Regions from separate parts of the Bradyrhizobium sp. USDA 4516 genome, predicted to be linked through region 2. Evidence: predicted binding sites of a transcription regulator. Region 2 holds the regulator's gene; the other holds the start of a gene.

Region 1 (7,752 bases), 3.3 Mb from region 2:
GGCCTTGTCACTCCGCCGCAACCATTCGCGGAAGCGGAACGTAAAGCCAGTCGTAACAGGATGAGCATAATACGGTTCCGCGCAAATTGCCTATGCTCAAAATTGAACTTTTCAGTAGGAGGTTGTCGATCATGGTTTAGGCGTCTCGAGTCTGAAGCGTCCCGCGCCGCCTTGACCGAGCGGCTTCTCGAGTTCGGGCAGGATGATCTTCAACTCATTCGCCAGCGTCCACGGCGGATTCACCAGCAAAAGCCCTGTGGAAACGAGGCCTGCGCCTGCTTCTTGCGGTGCCACACTGAATTCCAATCGCAGGCATTTGCCGGCGGGCCGGCTGCTTGCTGCTGCAGCAGCCACACTGCGCGTTAGCTCATCGGTGGCTCTCCGGGTTTTTACGGGGTACCACAAAAGATACGAGCCGGTCGGCCACTTCGCGTACGCTTCCGTGAAAGCACTGGCCAGCCGCTCGAACTCGTCCTTCGCTTCGAACGGCGGATCGATCAGCACCAGGCCGCGCCGTTCGTTCGGCGGCACGAATGCGGGCAGCGCCATCCAGCCGTCGAGATCGACGACGCGCGCTTGCGCGTCGCGTCGCAGCGCGTCGATCAGTTGTTTGCGCGCCGTCGGTTCGATCTCGCAGGCGGTGAGGCGATCTTGCGGACGCAGCAGCGCCCGCGCGATCAACGGCGAACCAGGATAGGCTTTCAGCTCGCCTTTCGGATTGAATGCTCTGACGATGTCGAGATAGGGCGCGATCAGCGGCAATGCCTGGTCGGAGAGCCGCGCCTGCATCAGCCGCGCGATGCCGGTGAGCCATTCGCCGCCGCGCTGCGCTTCGCTCGACGTCAAATCATAGAGACCGGCGCCGGCATGGGTGTCGATGACGCGGAACGGCGCCGGCTTGTCCTGCAGATAGGTGAGCATGCGCACCAGCACGATGTGCTTGATGACGTCGGCAAAGCTGCCGGCATGAAAGGCGTGACGGTAGTTCATGTGATGATCGTGCTGCGCTCCCAAAGGGTGCGCATGTTGTACTCGTCATGCCCGGGCTTGTCCCGGCCTTCGCTAAAGCTTCGGCGGGGGTAACGTCCGAGCTCGGCGAAGCCTTGGCGTAGCCGGCTCCCAGGCATCTGCGCCTTATCTTGCTTGTTTCGCGATGGCGCAGGTGGCCGGGACATGCTGCGCGACGACGCGCAGCGCGGGTCTGCCGGCCATGACCCAGAGTTTCAGCCGCCGCGAACCGGCGGCATCAGCACCTGATCGCGGCGGCAGGCGCGGCGGTCGATTTCCTCGCAGGAGCGGAATTGCAGATCCTTGCTGAGGCAGATCCGCACCTCGCTGAGCCGCTTGCTGTCGCAGGTCACCGAGATCGCGGAGTTGCTGAGGCCCGGATTGACCTTGATGAATGCCGTCTCCAGCTCGTCGGGCGCGACCGTCTTCGGCTCCGACAATTGCAGGAATTCCTCGGGGATCTTCACCGTGGCGCGGGCCTTGCGGATGGCTTCGAAATAGGCGCGCTCGCCGAGACCGGAGCAGGTGCCGTGCTTGTCCCACTCGTTGTAGATCAGCCCGGGCGCCGGCATCAGGTCGAGCATCGAGCTCATGATGCTGCGGGCGAGTCGCGGCGAAGGCCGCTGGCAGTATTCCGGAAAGCCCCGCTCATATTGCGGCCACAGGCCGTGCACCACGAAGGAATAGGGCCGTCCGCCGCATTGCGCCTGCGTGCCGCGGCCGTTGTTGCCGCGCTCGCTCGCCGCCTCGCAGAACGAGGGCGACCACGACAGCGACAGCACATAGAAATCGAACTCACCGGGCGCATTCTGGCGGCGATCCTGGGCCGACGCCCCGACCGCACCGCACAGAATAATGGCAACCGAAATCAAAAATCGGGAAATCGTGTCCAACCGAGGCATCAAAACGCTCCCTCACTCGACCGCCCAGAGCCTAGCAGGCCGCGAGAACATTTCAAGAACAAAAAGCCGCCGTCCAAATGGCGGCGGCTCCTGCTTTAGCAATCTGGTCGGAGATCAGGGCCGCGCGGCCTTGCAGGACGGGTTATAGGTCCAGTTGCGGTCGAGCCCCGCGACGCACCATTCGACGCCCTGATTGATGCTGGCAAAGCCGCCGTCCTCGATGATCGAATAGTGCACCTTGCGCACTTTGCCGTCGCTCAGCATCGCCTCGCCCGTGCAATAACGGCGCGGGATATTGTCGGACTGCCAGGGGCGGAAGGCGGTTTCGTGAATCCCGTTGAAGCCGGTGATCACGAGCGGCGAATTCCAGAAGGTGGCTTCCTTTTCCTGGAATTGCGTGCTGATGACCGTCAGGGCCTTCTCGCATGGGGCCACATTGCCGTCATAGCGCGGGCCGGACAGCCAGAAGTTCATTTCGAGCGGATTGGCGGCCTGGGCCGTACCCCCGAAAGCCAGCAGGCCGACCGCGAGTGCGGCGCCGAGGCCGAGCTTGCGGCCGAGTTTATTGCGGGAGTTGAACAGGTTGCGCATGGGAATCCACCCGATTATCCGATGCCGCGGACGGTGCCGCGAAGCCCCGGCAAGGTCAAGTGCAGGGCGGCAACACCTGCGGAGAAGTCCACTTTGGGGAGCCGGCTCGTTCTTTTCACGGTCGCCGGCGCACTCTATGTTGGCTCGAAGCGAAATGGAGTCTGCGATGCGAAGGAAATTGGCCGCGTGCCTGGTTGCCGTTTGCGGGATGCTGGCCGTTGTGCCGGCGCGGGCGGATTGGATGCAGCCGGTACCGCCGTTCAAGGGCAATGATACCGGCGGTATCATCGCCTATACGCTGGCGACCCAGAGCGACGCCCGGCAACTCGCAGTCGATCACTGCGCCTCCTACGGCAAGGTGGTTAAGTTCCTTGCGATGCAGAACTATCCGGGCGGCTACATCTCTTTCGCCTGTCGCTGGGTGCCCTATGGCGCAGCCCAGAGGCCGCTGCGCACGCTCTACTGAGCGCGCACCGGATCTTTCGATCGTTCAGCCGGGAGCCGACCGCATGACCCGACAGCTTGCCTTGCTTGGTTCGGCTGTGTGCCTTGTCCTGTCCGCTGGCGCCGCAAGTGCCGTCGACCTGCCGATCCGCAAGGCCGGTCTGTGGGAGATGAAGATGGTGCGCACCGGCGGGCCGATGCCCGAAATCACCATGCAGCACTGCACCGACGAGACCACCGACAAGGAGATGAGCGCGGCGGCCTCGCCGATGGCCAAGGAAGTCTGCTCGAAGCAGGATATCCAGAAGACCGCGACCGGCTATGTCAGCGACAGCGTCTGCAGCGTCGCCGGCATGACGATGCAGAGCCATGCCGAGATCGTCGGCGATTTCAATTCCGCCTACACGGTGAAGAGCACCTCGCATGCCGAGGGCGGCGCGGCCGGCTCGCGTGACACCACGATGACCATCGAGGCGAAATGGCTCGGCGCCTGCAAGAGCGACCAGAAGGCCGGCGACATCATCATGCCCGGCGGCATGAAGATGAACGTCAAGGACATGGAAAAGCTGAAGGGCCTCATGCCCAAGCAGAAGTAGCGCGCAGCGCATCCGGCTGTTGCCGGGCGCCCGAATGCATCGCCTCGCATGCTGAGAGGCTGCGCAGCTTGCACCACCATCACTTCGAGTAGCTCGCGACAAAATTGCAAAGCAATCTTGCGCTGAGGCGATGTGAAATCCATCCGATCCCTCCCCGTCATCCCCGCGCAAAGGCGAAGCCTTTGCGCGGGGATGACGGTTCACCGCGTTCGTGCGCTCCTTGGCGCGCGATGACGTCGACGGATGCAACATCATCGAATGATCGCCGCGTGCTCCCGCGTTCGAGACTCTCTGCGAGAGACGACGCGCATCGCATTCGCATTCGTTGTGTCGAAAGCCTGACGCGCCAACATGTCGTTTTGAATCGTTCCAGCGTTGCGCATCTTGAATCACTCCAGTGTTGCGCTTCGTTTCTGCTTCCATCGATTCTATTTTGCGCGTGTGGAATTTCGATCATCCCGCCGATAGAAGTCCGCCCCAATCGATGCCGGCCTTGTCGCAAACGCGACTCGATCGATGTCGGCGTAAGGCAATGTGGGGATTTGTTCGGTGGGAATGGCTTCGTTGCGGAGCAAGCGCGGCTTGCTCGCATCAACGGCTGCGATCAATGCGGCGCTACTCGGTTCGGTCATACTTGTGCCAATGGGTGCAGACGTCGCCAGCGCTCAGGCGCAGACAAGTCCTCCGCAGAGCAATGTCAGCGAACTTCCCGCAGTGACGGTGGATGAACCTGGCGCCGCAAAAAAGCGCGGTGCCGTCGTTTCAAGTCAGAATACCAGGACTTCGCGCGCGGTCGCGGCGAACCGGCGCCGCAGTGCCTCGGCGTCCGCCCAGAGTCAGGCTCCGCGGTCGCAAGGCACAGGTGGCGCGATCGGTACGACGACGGGTTACGTCGCGACCGCCAGCACTGCCGGCACCAAGACCAGCACAGCGCTGATCGAAACGCCGCAGTCGCTTTCGGTCGTGACGCAAAAGGAGCTAAGGGATCGCAACGTTCAGACGCTCAAGGACGCCGTCAGCTACACGCCCGGCGTGACGACCACGGCGTTCGGCTATGATCCAAGGTTCGATAGTTTCTACATCCGTGGCTTCGACGCGACCTATACAGGGATCTATCGCGACGGCCTGCGCCAGGGCGGCGGCAACTTCGCAATTCCCAAGATCGAACCCTACGGTCTCGACAGCGTGTCGATCCTCCGCGGACCAGCCTCGGGCCTCTATGGCCTCGGCTCTCCGGGAGGCATCGTGGATGTCACGACCAAGCGGCCGCCGTTGACGGCATTCGGTGAGGTGCAGCTGCAGGGCGGCACCTACGACCGTTACCAGGGCAGTTTCGATGTCGGTGGTCCGGTGCCCGGCAGCGATCAGCTGTACTACCGGCTGACGGGCCTGCTTCGCGACGCAAAGACCTGGTACCCCGGCAACGACGACGATCGCGCCTATATCGCGCCGGCGCTGACCTGGCGGCCCGACGCCGACACGTCCTTCACCATCCTGAGCGAATATCAAAGCAGCCGAACCGCCGCGAGCATCGGCAACTTCCGCACGCCTGACGGACAGTTGACCAACATCTATTCGAATGATCCGGCGTTCAGCGCGATGGATCAGAAGCAATATCGCATCGGTTACGCGTTCGAGCACAATGTCGACGACGTGTGGACGGTGCGGCAGAACTTCCGCTTCTACCAGGTCGACGTCGACGCGAAATACACCGAGATCGATTCAATCGACAGCAGCACCAATCTGGCGTCGCGGTCCGCGTGGCGGATCCTGGACAGCTTCAACACGGTGACGCTCGACAATCAGGCCGAGGCCAAGTTCATGCTCGGCGCGATCAAGAATACCGTGCTGTTCGGCGTCGACTACGGTCACTCCTACTACAACGACAAGATCGGTTACGGCCCGGCGCCCGATCTCAATCTCCTGACCATGAACTACGGCGCCCAGGCCATCGCGACGCCGGCATTCTCGATCTTCAACAAGCAGTCGACCGACGAGGTCGGTGTCTATGCGCAGGAGCAGGCCAAGCTCGGAGGCTTTATTCTGACGCTCAACGGCCGCCAGAGCTGGGTGTCGCAGACCACGACCGCGGGTCTCGACGGCGTGCCGTCAACGCAGAAGGCGACCGCCTTCACGGGCCGTGCGGGCCTGAGCTACGTCTTCGACAACGGCATTGCGCCCTATATCAGCTACGCGACGGCATTCGCCCCGCAGGTCGGCGTCGACGCATCCGGATTGCCGTTCAGGCCGACCACCGGCGAGCAGAAGGAAGTGGGCATCAAGTACCAGATGCCGAACGTTCCGGTGCTGTTGACCGCCGCGGTGTTCGACATCACGCAGGACAATGTGCTGCGTACCGATCCGAACAACATGGCATTCCAGGCAGCGACCGGGCAGGTCGAATCCAAGGGTGTGGAGCTCGAGGCGAAGCTCGCGCTCAAGCAGGGATTTGATCTCACCGCCGCCTACACCCATCTCAACGTCGTGATCACGCAGGGCAATCCCGATACGACCGGCAATGAGCTCTCCGGCATTCCGAGGAATTCCTTCGCCGCCTTCGGCAAGTATACGTTCCAGTCCGGCGTGCCCGTCGAAGGCCTCGGGCTTGGTCTCGGCGTGCGTTATATCGGCACGAACTTCGGCAACGACCAGAACACGTTCCAGAACGCTGCGACGACGTTGTTCGACGCGGTGATCGATTACGATCTGGGCAAGCTGGACCGCCGCTTCCTCGGCGCCACGATGCGCGTCAACGCCACCAATCTGTTCGATACGCACTACCAGACCTGCCAGTCCGGTTACTGTTATGCCGGCGAACGGCGACAGGTCATCGGCACCTTATCCTACCGCTGGTAGGTTACACCGGCACCCGCACGACGGCGCGCAGGCCGCCCATCGGACTTTCGCTGAGCATGATGTCTCCGCCATGCGAGCGGGCGATGTCGCGGGCGATCGCAAGCCCGAGCCCGGTGCCGCCTTCGTCCTGGTTGCGGGCATCGTCGAGCCGCAGGAACGGCTTGAACACTTCCTCGCGCATGTCGGCGGGGATGCCCGGCCCGTCGTCGTCGACCGTGACGTTGAGATAGCGATGGTCGCGATGGCCGGTGATCGAGATGGTGTTGGCGTGGCGCGCCGCGTTGGAGACGAGATTGGCGAGACAGCGCTTGAACGAGGCCGGCTTCACCGTGACGACGGGCAGGCCGTGGAATGCAACGGTCGCGGTGTGGCCGTGGCGTTCGGCGTCGCTGCGCAATTCCTCCAGCGCCAACGCCATGTCGGTCGGCTGCGCGACCTCGCCGGAATCGCCGCGCGCGAAGGCAAGGTAGTCCTCCAGCATCATCGACATCTCGTCGACGTCCTTGCGCATCGCGTCGATCTCGGGGCCTTCGCCGATCAGGGCAAGCTCGAGCTTGAACCGGGTCAGGATGGTGCGCAGATCATGCGATACACCGGCGAGCATCGCGGTGCGCTGCTCGATCGAACGTTCGACGCGCGCCTTCATCTCGATGAAGGCCTGCGCCGCGCGCCGCACCTCGCGCGCGCCGCGTGGCCGGAAGTTCGGCGCCTCGCGGCCCTTGCCGAAACTTTCGGCGGCGTCGGCGAGCCGCAGGATCGGCTTGATCTGGTTGCGCAGGAACAGCACGGCGACGATCAGGAGGATCGTCGAGGTGCCGAGCATCCAGAAGATGAAGATCTCCGAATTGGAGGCGTAGGCCGCGCTGCGCTGGGCGAAGATCCGCATCACCGAATCGTCGAGCTGCACGCGGATCTCGACCAAATTGGATTTACCGACGGTGTCGATCCAGAACGGGCGGCTGATCTGGCGGCCGAGCTGCACCGACAGCGTCTGGTCGAGCAGCGAGAAGAACGGCTTCGGCCCCGGCGGCGGCATGTCGCCGGCGGGAAGGAAGTCGACCACCAGCTGCAGTTTCTGGGCGATGCGGCGAAGCTGCGCGCGGTCCTTGTCCTGCGGGTAGCTCTTGTAGACGTCGATCAGCGCGGCGATATCGGACACCACCGCGGCCGACAGGCGCCGCGTCACCGTGTTCCAGTGCCGCTCCATGAACACGAACGCCACCACGGTCTGCAGGATCACCATCGGCACGATCATGATCAACAGCGCGCGGGCATAGAGGCCGGTCGGCATCCAGCTCTTGAACGCGTTGCCCATCCAGCCGTTCGCCTTCGAGACGCGCTGCGAGGCGTTGCGG
Region 2 (7,752 bases):
GTTGCGCGGCGCCCTCTTCCGGCTCCGCCCGCCCGATGTCGACGAACTCGGACTTGCGGCCAGCCTCGAGGGCCTGGTCGCCGGCTGGAACGGCCGCAGCCGCGGACAGCCGCGGTTCGAGATCGCCATATCGGGATCGTTCGAGCACCTTGCCGCCTCCGTCAGCGCCAATCTCTACCGCATCGTGCAGGAGGCGCTCACCAACGCCGCCAAGCATGCCGGCGCCACGCGCGTCATGCTGCGGCTCGAGATGCGCGAGGCGCCGCCTGGCGGCGGCGACAGCGCGATCGTGCTCGCGATCGAGGATGACGGCCAGCCCGGCGATCCCGATCCCAAAGGCGATCCCCAGCTCAGGTCCGGCCTCGGCCTGCTCGGCATGCGCGAACGGGTCGCCGCGCTGGGCGGGCGGCTCAGCTTCGAGACTGGACAGCCCAGCGGCTCCTCGCTCCGCGTCATCGTTCCCGTCGCAGTTAGCCGAGCGGCCGCACCGGTGGAGCGCGCGGCATGAGCCACGCGGCGCGCACCATCATGCTGGTCGACGACCACGCCGTCGTCCGGGAGGGCTACCGGGCGATGCTGCAGAAGCAGCCGGGCCTCTGCGTCGTCGCCGAAGCCTCCGACGGCGTCGAGGCCTACCGCCTCTACAAAGAGACCGGGCCCGACCTCGTCATCATGGACCTGTCGATGCCCGGCATCGGCGGCATCGAGGCCATCCGCCGCCTCCGGCAGTGGGACAGGCGCGCAAAAATCCTGGTGTTCACCATGCACCAGAGCGCGGCCTTTGCCGTGCAGGCGATCCGCGCCGGCGCGAGCGGCTATGTCACCAAGACCAGCCCGCCGGAGACGCTGGTGCACGCCGTGATGGATGCGCTGTCGGGCAAGATCGCGATCAGCCCGGATATCGACCACGAGCTCGCGCTTAGCCACCTTGCCGGCGAGACCAAGGCGGCCGACCTCCTGACCGCGCGGGAATTCGAGGTGCTGCGCATGCTGCTCGCGGAAAACACCACCGAGGAGATCGCCGAGGCGCTGCACCTCAGTCCCAAGACGGTCGCGAACCTCCATTCCCTGATCAAGGACAAGCTCGGCGTCGGCACCGATATCGAGTTGGTCCGCCTCGCGCTGCGGCAAGGCATCCTGACGCAGCTCGATCTCGGCGAACGCTGAGCCCGCGTCGGCGGCAGCGACGAACCCTTGCGAGCCCGCCTGAGATTGGATAGCCTCTGCTCGCGATGAGCTTCGCAGGCTCATTCGCCCCTCGCGCGACTGGCGAGCTTACGTGGAATTGACCACGGTGAAGCGCGAAGGGTTCCAACGCCGTTCGCCTGGGCAACCCGTTCAGCTGATGATCCAGCGTCTTAGGGAGCCCGCACCATGCCGTCATTCCGCAATGAACTCCATCTCAACGATTCGGAAGTTGCCCTTGCGCTCGAGGGCGAAGAGCGCCGCCAGCAAGACGGCGTCGAGCTGATTCCATCGGAGAACTACACCTACCCCGAGGTGCTCGAGCTGCTGGGATCGGTGTTCACCAACAAGTATTCCGAAGGTTATCCGGGACGCCGCTATTACGGCGGCCAGGAATTTACCGACCAGATAGAGAACCTTGCCCGCCAGCGCGCTTGCGCGCTGTTTCGCGCCGAACATGCCAACGTTCAGCCTCTGTCCGGGTCGCCAATGAACCAGGCCGTGTATCTCGGCCTGCTGCAGCCCGGCGATACGATATTGGCGATGGACCTGTCACACGGCGGCCATCTCACTCATGGCGCGCCGGTGTCGCACATGGGGCGGCTCTTCAACTTCGCCCGCTACAAGACGCAGCCGTCAAACGGCGGCGCCATCGATTTCGATGAGCTCCGCGCCATGGCCCGGCACGTCCGCCCGAAGCTGGTGCTGTGCGGCTACAGCTCTTATCCGCGCGATCTGGATTATGCGTCCTTCAAGAGCATCGCCGATGAAGTGGGTGCACTGACCATGGCCGACGTCAGCCATTACGGCGGCCTGATCGCCGGCAACGCCTTGCGCAATCCGCTCGATGCGGGTTTCGACGTGATGACGACGACATCGCACAAGACGCTTCGCGGGCCGCGTGGCGGCATCGTTCTTTGTCGCCGGGAGTTCGCCGGCAAGGTCGACGCGTCGGTGTTCCCGGGATTGCAGGGAGGTCCGCACATGAACGTTGTGGCCGGAACCGCGGTCACGCTGAAGAAGGCATCGACGTCCGATTTTCAGGCCTATGCAAGACTGGTCATGCGCAACGCGAAGGTCCTGGCCGAAGCGTTGATGGAACGCGGCATGACGTTGATCACCGGCGGAACCGATAATCACATGATGGTTGTGGATACGGTGGCCAGCGTCGGCGTGGACGGCGGCGCGGCCGAGAACATCCTCGACGCCGTCGGGATCACCGCAAACAAGCAGATCATTCCCGACGATCCGCGTCCGCCGCTCAAGCCGAGCGGCATTCGCCTCGGGACGCCGGCGGCGACCACGCGCGGCATGGGCGAGCCCGAAATGCGCCTCATCGCCGAACTCATTGCGGAGTCCCTCCGGTCGAAGGGAGATGCAGAGGTCGTCAAGCGACTGAGGTCGAACAGCGTCGAGATGTGCCGCGCCTTCCCCGTTCCGGGGATCGCGCCGTCCTCATAGGCGGCCGAGCCGCGTTCCTGTTCCGCGTCCGTCGCGTCACTCGGCAGGTCGTGAAGGTTCCCAGGGGAAGGACCGGAACGGAAATCGATGCTGTTCGTTGGACCGCATGATCTCGAAAGACGGAGCGTCCCCGCCGTGACCCGGAAAACCTTGCAAGCACGCTCGGAACAGGCGCTCGTCGTCATCATTCTCAGCACCGGTGCGCTGATCGGTTACCTCGGCCTGGCACTGTCCAGGCTGTGAGAGCGACGCCGGCGGGCACCAAGCCGCCGGCAGGCATCAAGTCGCTTGGTACCCTGAAAGCGCGCGCGCGTGCCACTGAGTTGCCCGACGCGGCAAGCCAAGCCCCGTAGCAAAAATATAGGGTGAAACGAAGAGCAAGGCTCGGACAGATCATGTCGCGAGAATACGGATGTTTGACGCACAAGCGACGACACCCGCCGTCGTCCCGGCGAAGGCCGGGACCCATTACCCCAAATCTCAATTGTTGCGCGACGCTGCGGCCACGATCCCGTTCCTGATCAAATGCGGTGGTTATGGGTCCGGCCTTCGCCGGGACGACGGTGGTGTGCGCGGGAACAGTCTCGCGATGAATGCAACGCCACGTACAATCCACACACCGGTCACTGAAATCGAGGACATTGCCGCCTGGCCGCCATTCTCGTACACGGTTTCATGCAATGACCTCGCAATTCACTCCCAACTCCGTCGACGTGCTGCTGTTCGATATCGGCCGCGTCGTGCTCGACATCAACTTTGACAGGGTGATGGCGCGCTGGGCGCAGCATGCCGGCTGTGCGCCTGCCGAGCTCGCCACGCGCTTTGTCGTCGACGACAGTTTCAAGCATCACGAGATCGGCCGGATCGACGACACAGCGTTCTTCGAAAGCCTGCGCCAAACGCTCGGCATCAACATCACGGACGCCCAGTTCCTCGAAGGCTGGAACGCGATCTTCACCGGCGAGATGCCGGGCATCGCCCCGCTGCTCGCGGCGGCCGCCAAGCGGATGCCGCTCTACGCCTTCTCCAACACCAATCCGGCCCATGTCGCGCATTTCTCGGTCACGCACGCCGAGCTGCTCAGCCATTTCCGCAACGTCTTCCTGTCCTCGAGCATCGGCTTCCGCAAACCCGACGCCGAGGCCTATGATCATGTGGTAAAAGCCATCGGCGTGCCGGCGTCGCAGATCCTGTTTTTCGACGACCTGGCCGCCAATATCGAAGGTGCGCGGGCGCGCGGCCTTCATGCTATCCACGTGACGTCGACGGATGACGTGGCAAGGGCTTTGACCGCACTTGGTATTGAAACTTAGGAATTGAGGAGCTCTGAGCGTGGCCCTGATGCCGGTTGCCGATGCCCTGTCCGCCGTCCTCGCCGGCGCCGAACCGCTGCCGGAGGAGATGGTCGCGCTCGATGCCGCCTACCACCGCACGCTTGCGCACGACCTCGCGGCGCTCCGCACCCAGCCGCCGCAGCCGATGTCGGCGATGGACGGCTATGCAGTGCGCGCCGCCGATGCGGCCGATCTAAAGGCCCGGCTCAAGGTGATCGGCGAAGTCGCCGCCGGACGGCCGTTCGAGCGGACGGTCGGCGCCGGCGAGGCGGTGCGGATCTTCACCGGCGGCGTGATCCCCAATGGCGCCGACGCTGTGATCATCCAGGAAGACACCGCCGTCGACGGCGACCACATCACGATCTCGGAGGCCGCCAGCGTCGGGCGGCACATCCGCCCGGCCGGGGTCGACTTCCGTGAGGGCGAGGTGCTGCTCGCCGGCGGCAGCCGCCTGTCCGACCGCGCGCTGTCGCTGGCGGCCGCCATGAACTATCCGGAACTTGCGGTGCGCCGCCGCCCGAAGGTCGCGGTGCTGGCGACCGGCGACGAGCTGGTGATGCCGGGCTCGCAGCCCGGTCCCGGCCAGATCGTCTATTCCAACGGCTACGCGCTGCGGGCGCTGGCGCGCGCCGAAGGCGCCGAGACCCTCGACCTCGGCGTTGCCGCCGACACGGTAGAGGCGACCACGGCGGGCATCCGCCGGGCACGCGAGGCCGGCGCCGATGTCCTCATCACGACAGGCGGCGCCTCGGTCGGCGACCACGATCTCGTCAAGCGGTCGCTGGAAGCCGAGGGCGTCGAGATGGCGTTCTGGCGGATTGCGATGCGGCCCGGCAAGCCGATGATGCATGGCCGGCTCGGCGCGATGCGGGTGATCGGTCTGCCCGGCAATCCGGTGTCGTCCTATGTCTGCGCCTTCCTGTTCCTGGTGCCGTTGATTCGGGCGCTGAGCGGCCGGAAAGTGATTCATCATCGCCGCGCGAGCGCCCTGCTCGGCCGCGACCTCGCCGCCAACGACCAGCGCGAGGACTATCTGCGTGCGCGGCTCGAAGCGCGCGAGGACGGCACGCTGATCGCAACGCCGGTGACGCAGCAGGACTCGTCGCTGCTCGGGAATCTCGCTGCGGCACGGGCACTTCTCGTGCGTCCGCCGTTTGCGGCAGCTGCCGTCAAGGGCAGCGAATGCGAGATTCTGACACTGCCCGAATAGGGTTTTCGCGCCCCGCCGATTGTGCGTTGCCCGACGCGTTCACCGGAAATTAAGTGGTTGCGGAACACATATCGAACATATAGTGTCCGTTCATGATTTGTTTCGAGTACTGGTGTCTACAATCGGGAAGCCGCGTGGAAGCAGGTGCATCGAGCACATGCTCCTGAGGTCAGGCCCGGCCTGCAGGCCCCACCAGAAGAGTCTCGGAATCGAACGACGCTATCAACCGGGGGAATACTCGAGATGCTCACGCGCAAACAGTACGAACTACTGCGTTTCATCAATGAACGTCTGAAAGAGGCCGGCGTACCGCCCTCCTTCGACGAGATGAAGGATGCGCTCGACCTGCGCTCGAAGTCCGGTATCCACCGCCTGATCACTGCGCTGGAGGAACGCGGTTTCATCCGCCGCCTGCCGAACCGCGCCCGCGCCATCGAGGTCATCAAGCTGCCCGAACTCTCGGCCGGCGGCGGCAACGGCCGCCGCGGCTTCACGCCCAGCGTCATCGAAGGCACCCTCGGCCGGCGCGCCAGCACGCCGCCGATTGCCGAGGACGACGGCAACCGTCCGGTCGCGGTCCCCGTGATGGGCCGGATCGCCGCCGGTACGCCGATCGAGGCGCTGCAGACCCGCAGCCACACCATCAGCGTGCCGCCCGACATGCTCGGTGCCGGCGAGCACTATGCGCTCGAGGTGCGCGGCGACTCGATGGTCGATGCCGGTATCCTCGACGGCGACATGGCGCTGATCCAGCGCAACGACGTCGCCAATACCGGCGACATCGTGGTGGCGCTGATCGACGAGGAGGAAGCCACCCTGAAGCGCTTCCGCCGCCGCGGCGCATCGATCGCGCTCGAGCCGGCCAACACCGCCTATGAAGTGCGCATCCTGCCGCCGAACCGGGTCCGCATCCAGGGCAAGCTGATCGGCCTTTATCGCAAATACTGAATTGCAAATACTTGCGGCGGCCGGGAACGAGCAACACGTCGGATCGTTCCTTGCATGATAGTGTAGCGTACGGCCTGCCCGATGCGCTCCGATACCTCTCGCGCAGCGTCGCGTGTTTGTGATCGGAGCGATCTCGGACCAGTCGTACAATCGCCCAGAAACGAGCAGACGCTCGTTCGCTATCGTCCACTCTGGTAGAGGCCCTAATGCCTCAAGGAGAGGCACGGGTCGCTACCTCGAAATGAGGAGCCATCCGATGTGTGACTATAGTCTGCACGCCGTGGCATCGCGCCCCGCCATTGTCGGAGAGACGCTGATCACGACGACGTTCCGCGGCACGTCGACCCGCGGCTTTGCTTCGGAGAATGACCCCACTGTCGCGGTCTGCATGCTGCCGGGCACCGAGCTCGCTTTCGCCGAGAACGTTCGCTACGACAGCCGCTGGATCTGGACCAAGACGCTGAACTATCGCGTCGGCGTGTTCAACGAAGTCGAGCCCGACGTGCCTGATCGGCATCATGACGCGGTCGAATTCCCCGACGGCAGCCATGTGCTGGTGACCCAGCTGGTCGAGGGACAGCGCGTCAGCGTGCTGCAATTGCCGGCGCTGCATCCGCCGGTCGAGCAGAAGCCGAAGGTTGTGGAGCGGCGGCCCTCCGCATTCGCAACCCTGTTTTTGGGTTGAGCGCATCGTCGCCGCGGAATGAGCTGTTCGGCGGCGGATGACCTAAGCAATTTCGGGCGACCCCGGACTCCCGCTTCCGGGGCGCTGAAGGAGATTTGCGTCGGCCGGCACCTTGGCGCATCATCGGGCACGGAGGACGTGCGCGGTGGTCGATAAGGTCACATGGCAAAAGGCTGGACGCGTCACGGAACCGGGCCGCTACATGTTCCGGTTCGGTTGGCTGACGGTAACGGCCGACGACCTGAAAGTCTGGGAGCAATTTCCCGAGGCTTCCTTCACCCTCGTCAAGAAGCCCGACGCCGGCCCCGACTCCGACGAATACCATCTCGGCCTGTTCGAGCTGCCGAGCGGCCCCTCGCCGGACCACGGCTAATCATCACCCTGCAGATCGGTCTCGGCCGGCGTCGCATCCACCGCAGGCCGCGGCGCGGCGGCGGGCGCGCGCAGCGTCGTTTCGCTCTCGCCGTCGCCGGGAACCGCCGGCGACCACGGCCGGTCGATCCCGCCGGGCTTGACCGCATCGACGGCGTAGCCGTCCCTGATCCTTCGCAGCACCAGCGCGCCGTGGCGGCGCAGCCGCTCGGCATCGATCACCGATGCCGCGCAGCCCTGCGGCGCCGGCCGCGCCGTCACGATCAGGGCTGCGCGCTCGCAGTCGTCCGCCAGCGCCTCCGGCCGGGTCGCCAGCGCGACGAAGGCGCCGCCGGGTCCCTGGGTCACGCAGCCGCCGGCATCGCACGAGACGCCCTCGCCGAGCGACGCATCGGTGGCGGTGCGCGCGTCGGCGTCCGCCGCCAGCCACTCCTTGACCAAAAATGCATCCTTGGCGCTCTGCATCAGATGCAGCCGTCCATCACCGCCACGCACCGCGACATTGCGGCCGTCGCCCGAGATCAGCACGTCCGGCTGCGGCACCCTGAGCGCCCAGA

What was found. Region 2 encodes LexA, which represses DNA repair genes until DNA is damaged. Its sites were predicted from a motif close to TGTTCNNNNTGTGTTCNG; they were not measured.
Region 1: the regulator LexA is predicted to act here: its motif matches at 1,954-1,971, upstream of ACVI1L_RS20620 (ribonuclease T2 family protein).

Annotation. Positions count from the first base shown of each region.
Region 1 is NZ_JBSRXT010000001.1:4,441,109-4,448,860, forward strand. It holds gene ACVI1L_RS20615 (23S rRNA (adenine(2030)-N(6))-methyltransferase RlmJ) at 130-990, opposite strand; gene ACVI1L_RS20620 (ribonuclease T2 family protein) at 1,224-1,910, opposite strand; gene ACVI1L_RS20625 (hypothetical protein) at 2,025-2,501, opposite strand; gene ACVI1L_RS20630 (hypothetical protein) at 2,668-2,967, shown strand; gene ACVI1L_RS20635 (DUF3617 domain-containing protein) at 3,011-3,541, shown strand; gene ACVI1L_RS20640 (TonB-dependent siderophore receptor) at 4,262-6,397, shown strand; gene ACVI1L_RS20645 (ATP-binding protein) at 6,399-7,752, opposite strand, start outside.
Region 2 is NZ_JBSRXT010000001.1:7,757,002-7,764,753, forward strand. It holds gene ACVI1L_RS35750 (histidine kinase) at 1-508, shown strand, start outside; gene ACVI1L_RS35755 (response regulator) at 505-1,167, shown strand; ZMP/ZTP riboswitch at 1,253-1,338, shown strand; gene ACVI1L_RS35760 (serine hydroxymethyltransferase) at 1,375-2,646, shown strand; gene ACVI1L_RS35765 (hypothetical protein) at 2,734-2,889, shown strand; gene ACVI1L_RS35770 (HAD family hydrolase) at 3,327-3,959, shown strand; gene ACVI1L_RS35775 (molybdopterin molybdotransferase MoeA) at 3,979-5,190, shown strand; gene lexA (transcriptional repressor LexA) at 5,434-6,138, shown strand; gene ACVI1L_RS35785 (hypothetical protein) at 6,395-6,823, shown strand; gene ACVI1L_RS35790 (hypothetical protein) at 6,969-7,196, shown strand; gene ACVI1L_RS35795 (ComEC/Rec2 family competence protein) at 7,193-7,752, opposite strand, start outside.